Regions from separate parts of the Shewanella sp. Iso12 genome, predicted to be linked through region 1. Evidence: predicted binding sites of a transcription regulator. Region 1 holds the regulator's gene; the other holds the start of a gene.
What was found. The regulator MetJ, encoded in region 1, represses methionine synthesis genes. The targets are predictions, from matches to a motif close to TAGACGTCTAGACGTCTA.
Positions count from the first base shown of each region.

Region 2: msrA (peptide-methionine (S)-S-oxide reductase MsrA) is a predicted target of MetJ. The motif match lies at 1,664-1,681, and genes of this name have one in related genera.

Region 1 covers NZ_JAAUHW010000012.1:152,569-155,727, reverse strand. The annotation lists gene HCX89_RS18120 (conjugal transfer protein TraF) at 1-748, shown strand, start outside; gene HCX89_RS18115 (sulfite exporter TauE/SafE family protein) at 751-1,494, opposite strand; gene metJ (met regulon transcriptional regulator MetJ) at 1,571-1,885, opposite strand; gene metB (cystathionine gamma-synthase) at 2,101-3,159, shown strand, end outside.
Region 2 covers NZ_JAAUHW010000004.1:354,939-358,097, forward strand. The annotation lists gene pgm (phosphoglucomutase (alpha-D-glucose-1,6-bisphosphate-dependent)) at 1-1,109, shown strand, start outside; gene msrA (peptide-methionine (S)-S-oxide reductase MsrA) at 1,180-1,659, opposite strand; gene astE (succinylglutamate desuccinylase) at 1,956-2,993, shown strand; gene HCX89_RS10450 (thiamine pyrophosphate-dependent dehydrogenase E1 component subunit alpha) at 3,157-3,159, shown strand, end outside.

The DNA.
Region 1 (3,159 bases):
GAGTTATCTCGATGCCTTGGGAATAGCCGAAATCGCCGCCGCGGATATTGATGCCCTGGATAATCTGGACCCCAATAATCCGCCGGAAATCCAAGATTTGACCTCCCAAGGGCGAGTGGTGGCCGGGGCGGTTTCCGAGCTCGGGGTGGCCGTGAGCTATCCGCTATCTATCGTCAATATGCCGGTGACAGTGGGAGTCACCCCCAAGCTGCAACGGCTGGATAGTTTCAACTATGCCGTCAGCGCCAATAACTTCGATGCCGATGACTTCAACGATGATGATTATCGAAGCGATGACACTGGCTTTAACCTGGATATCGGTCTGGCATTCCAGCCATTGGATGGTTTGGTTATCGGTGTCAGTGGTCGCAACCTCATCAAGCGGGACTTGAGCAGCATAGAGGCCGGCGGCGTGCAGCTTACCTATCAGGTGAAACCTATGGTTACCGCAGGGGTGGCCTATGACTGGGCGGCCTTTTCACTCAGCAGCGACTTGGATCTTACCGACAACGACAAGTTTGCCGAGCTTGAGGGCAGCCGCTATTGGCGTTTGGGCGGTGAATACCGGCCTGCTGACTGGGTTGCTTTACGGCTCGGTTATCGCCAGGATCTCAATGATCACACCGCCGATCTTTATTCACTCGGGACAGGGTTCGCCATAGGCAACAGTTTCCGGCTGGATCTCACCGGCATGTTCGGCAGCGATGACGCCATAGGCGGCGTACTGCAAACCAGCTATCACTTCTAAAATTAACCGTTGATGAGCGCCAGGCTTGATTTGATGGTCAGCAACAGGGCGCTCAGCGCGCACAGCGCCAGCGTCAGGACTCGGGTCTTCTCTTTATCCACCCGGCCCACCAAGCGGCCAGCCACCAGAAAACCGAGAAATACCGAAGGCAGCAGCAACAGCGAAAGCCATAGGTGTCTCAAGGTCAAGAGGCCAAAACAGCCGAGAATAATCAAGGCTATCAATGAGCTGAAGATGAAGAAGGCCGACAGCGCTGCGCGGAACTGACTGGCATCCTTACCCGCCAGCAGCAGGGCCATCGGCGGTCCGCCTATGGCGGCCACGGTACCGAAGATCCCGGAAAATATCCCGGCGATAAACAGGCTGAGGCGGTTGATCTTGATGCTGTACTTTCTAAGGCTGAGGAATACGGCTACGGCCACAATCAGGGCTATGGTCAAGCCCAGAATAGGCTGCGGCGCCAGCAACAGCAGGGTGGCGCCAATCAGGCCGCCGGGGAGCCTCCCCAACAAGGCATATTGCAGGCCGTTGAATTCCAGGTGGCCACGCTCGCGTACCAGTGTCAGCAGGGCGATGGAAAACCCCATGGCGATAACAGGGGCAGGAACCAGTTCCGGATCGACGATATACAGCAAAGGTGTGGCTACCACGGCCAAGCCAAAGCCTATCAACGACTGGGTCAGGGCGCCGGTAAATATGATCAGGGACGCCAGTAGCAGGGTGACGGGATCTATCAGTGACAACATTCGCAAGCCCCAAAAAAGACAAGGATCGCACCGCGATCCTTGTTCAACTATAAGGTAATTCTGAGGGACAACACACTTACTCCATGTCTTCCCATTCTATGCCCATGGCATCCATCATGCGCTTGGCCTCTTCCGGGATGCTGTCGGGTTTGTCTTTGGACAAATCCCCATCGTTGGGCAGTGGCTGGCCGGTATAGGCATGCAGGAAGGCTTCGCACAGCAGTTCGCTGTTTGTGGCGTGCCGCAGGTTGTTTACCTGGCGCCGGGTGCGCTCATCGGTCAATACTTTCAGCACCTTCAACGGAATAGAGACAGTGATTTTTTTCACTTGCTCGTTCTTCTTGCCGTGTTCGGCATAAGGGCTGATGTATTCGCCATTCCATTCAGTCATTGATTCACCTGTGATCTCACTAATTCGCAGCAGATTTTAAACCCTTACAGGATACAGTCAAATGATTGCCTGCAAAATCTGTGCAATATGAACAGAAATCCATACATTTGGACGTCCAAACGTCTTGATGCCTATTGACGGCTGGATGGTCATTGGTTAGATTTAGACGTCCAGACATCTTTATGGTGTCGAACCTCAGCATTCAGGAGTCGATTATGACAGAGCGGCGATTAGCAACCACAGCGGTCCGGCAGGGCATCGAATCAGACAGCCAGCACGGGGCCGTGGTGCCACCCATCTATCTGTCGACCAACTATGCCTTTGATGGCCACACTCAGCCAAGAGCCTTTGATTACAGCCGCTCGGGTAATCCTACCCGCTCCATTCTGGGGGATGCCTTGGGGGAGCTGGAACAGGGCTGCAGTGCGGCAATCACAGCGACCGGCATGGCGGCCATTACTCTGGTGGTCAACCTGCTGGGGCCGGATGACCTCTTGTTGGTGCCCCATGACTGTTATGGCGGTAGCTATAGGCTGTTCACCAATCTGGCTGCCAAGGGCCAGTTTCGCTTGCAGGTTTTGGATCAAACCGACCCGCAAGCACTCGCCGCTGCCCTGGCGCAAAAGCCGCGCATGGTGTGGCTCGAGACGCCGTCCAATCCGCTGCTGCGGGTAGTGGATATTGCCGCTATTGCCGAGGCGGCCCACCAGCTGGGCGCATTGGTGGTGGTCGACAACACTTTTTTATCGCCGGCGCTGCAACAGCCTTTACTGTTGGGGGCCGATATAGTGGTGCACTCGACCACTAAATACATCAATGGCCACAGCGATGTGGTGGGCGGCGCCGTGATTGCCAAAGATCCTGAACTGGCAGAGCAGCTGCACTGGTGCTCCAACACGCTCGGGCTGAGCGGTGGCGCCTTCGACAGCTACCTGACCCTGCGTGGCCTGCGTACTCTGGCGCTGAGGATCCGCGAGCATCAGGCCAATGCCGAGCGCATAGTGGCGCTGCTGAGCCAGAGTCCCGTGGTAGACAAAGTTTACTATCCGGGGCTTAAGAGCCACCCAGGTCATGAGATTGCCGCCAGGCAGCAGAGTGGCTTTGGCGCTATGCTGAGTTTTGAGCTCAAGGGTGATGAGGCGCAGGTGGTTGCCTTCCTCGGCGCGCTCAGGCTGTTTTCCGTGGCCGAGAGCCTGGGAGGGGTTGAGAGCCTGGTGGCCGTGCCCGCCACTATGACCCACAGAGCCATGGCGTGTGATGCTCGCGCCGAAGCC
Region 2 (3,159 bases), on a different contig from region 1:
TCAAGGCGCAGCTGGAAGGGGTCAGGAAACTCAACTACGGCGTAGCCGCCAGTATCGGACTCATCAAAGAAACCGATCTTATAGAGCCCTATGTTGCCGATCTCGCCTCTGTAGTAAATATGCAAGCCATCAAAGATGCCGGCGTTCGCATAGGTGTCGACCCTCTGGGCGGCTCAGGCATCCATTACTGGCCACATATTGCCCGCCGTTATGGCGTGAATATAACCGTGGTCAACGACCGGGTCGATCCCAGCTTCGGCTTTATGCCACTGGATAAAGACGGCAAAATCCGCATGGACTGCTCATCGCCTTTTGCCATGGCAGGCCTGCTTAAGCACATGGATGAGTTCGATATCTGCCTTGGGAATGATCCCGACTACGACAGACACGGGATAGTCTGCCCAGAAACAGGGTTGATGGACCCCAACCACTTTTTGGCGGTGGCGATAGATTACCTGCTGGAGCACAGACCCGATTGGCCGCAGACGCTGCAAATCGGCAAGACCTTGGTTTCCAGTGGCATGATAGACAAGATAGTTGCCTCACACGGTCGCAAGCTTTGTGAAGTGCCGGTTGGTTTCAAGTGGTTTGTCAGTGGTTTGAGTGAAGCCAGCCTGGCCTTTGGTGGCGAAGAAAGTGCCGGTGCCTCCTTCCTTCGACGTGACGGCACAACCTGGTGCACGGACAAAGACGGTTTTATTCTCGGGCTGCTGGCCGCTGAAATCCTCGCCGTAACCGGCAAAAACCCAGCCGAGCGTTATGCAGAACTGGCTGCGATACACGGTCATTGCTTCTACAAACGGATAGACAGCCCCATCAATGCCAAGCAAAAGGCGCGTTTTGCCACCCTCAATGCAGATACCCTGGGGGCAGAGAGTTTGGCCGGAGACAAGATTAAGGCGGTACTGACCAAGGCCCCCGGCAATGATGGTGCTATTGGCGGTATTAAGGTGCTAACCGACAACGGCTGGTTTGCCGCCAGACCATCAGGTACTGAGGCACTCTATAAAATTTACGCCGAAAGCTTTGTCAGCGAGCAGCATCTGCAGCAGATACTGGAACAGGCGAGAGCTCTGATAACCAGCGCCCTAAAAGGTAAGCCGAACTGAGCTTAAGAGATTGCCAGTTCAGTAAAAAAGCGCAGCCGTGAACACAGTTGCGCTTTTTTATTTCCGGGGATCAATATTCAAGATGGCAACTGGGCAGGTTATTCTTCTGGATATAGTCCTGATGATATTCTTCCGCACGATGAAACTGTTTCACTGGAACAATTTCCGTCACTATGTGCCGCTGACCCCACTTACCACTACGAGCCAACGCCAGTTTTGAGGCCTCAGCCTGCTCCTTCTGCTCTTTGCTATGAAAAAAAATCACGCTCCGATACTGGGTGCCGATATCACCACCTTGGCGATTGAGACTGGTGGGGTTGTGATTGCTCCAGAAAACTTGCAGCAGCTCGGTAAATGAAACCTGGGCTTCATCGAACTCCACCTGAACCACTTCGGCATGGCCGCTGTTTCCCTGTTTTACCTCTTCATAGCGGTTGATTCTATCATCACCGCCCATATAACCACTGGTGGCGTTTAATACCCCGGGCACTTGACGAAAGAAATACTCCACCCCCCAAAAACAACCGCCACCGAATGTTGCTACCGCCATTGAGTTTACCTCTAGATGTCCAGATGGCCAAAATTATGCGTGATAAGTTTTTCCGGCGCAAGTGGTGTATTTGTCGGAGTGGCTTTTTTGCTCCTTAGTTAGATAAGAACTATCTGAAACCAGTTCGCGAGCCTGGCATTGGATAGCTTTAGTCACATCGCCAACTTAATAAGCTGTGGTACTATGAAACCTTGCTCTCTGGCGCTGGTCTCAACAAGCAAACGCATTGCAACAAGTTCCCAGGAGACAGCGTTAATGGAAACAACAGCCAAATCGGCAATAAGAAGGAGTATTTCGTGTTACAAGCCCTGAAGGATAATCCTGACTTCCTGTCATTGACTCTGAATAACCCCAATTCATTGGAGAGTATTAGTGGCACGCTTGGCGACCACACCCGGATAGCGATTTGGGACACAGGAGTCTTGCTGTTTGAACCTCTGGACAACCAGAGTGATAAAGATATCGTGCTGTCATCCGGGGTACACGGCAATGAAACTGCACCTATCGAACTGTGTAATGGCATTATCAAGTCGCTGTTAAAGCAAGAAATACGGGTAGGGCAGCGAGTACTGTTCATGTTCGGTAACCCGGCGGCAATTAACCGTGGCACCCGTATTGTCGATGAAAACCTCAACCGGCTGTTCAGTGGCGAACATTCCAATCCCCCCGGGCTGGTGAACCCGGAGCGGATCCGCGCCAAGAAACTGGAAACTTATGTCACACGTTTCTTCGAAGACGCACCACAAGGGGCAAGACAGAGGATCCATTACGATCTGCACACCGCCATTCGCGGCTCCAAGCATGAAAAGTTTGCCATCTATCCCTATCGACCGGGTAAGGCTTACAGCCGTGAACAATTGATGTTCCTGGAGGCGGCCGGAGTCGATACCGTGTTGCTGCATCACGAACCCACAACCACTTTCAGCTATTTCTCGTCAAATCAGTTTGGCGCCGACGCCTTTACCATTGAACTTGGCAAGGTTTACCCCATGGGACAAAACGATATGACACGTTTTATCGCCACCCGGGAGATGCTGAGCCGTTTGATCTGCAAGCAATCGCTCGAACTCGAGGAGCAGGCGCTTGAGCGGGTCAATATCTATCAGGTCTGTAGGGTCATCAATAAGCAGGCCGACGACTTTGAATTTACCTTCGCCAGCGATGTGGAAAACTTCACTGCTTTCCCCAAGGGTTATGTGCTGGCGCGGGAAGCGGGCCGGGATATTCGAGTAGAGCAGGACTCGGAAGCCGTGGTGTTTCCCAACGCCAAGGTGCCCATTGGCCAACGTACAGTGATCTGCCTGGTTCAGGCCACAGAGGTGCCATTGGCCTGAATTGTAAACCAATATATACGCGCCGATCCCATGCTAGTTGGCAAAGCACCCAAGGCGGGAGTTGCTTGCTAGTTTACGTTAACGTAATGTTCGGGGCGCGTACTGAAAAAATCGGTAGGGCCGGTTTCGAGCCGGACAAACCCAGAGATAACAAGAGCACACTATG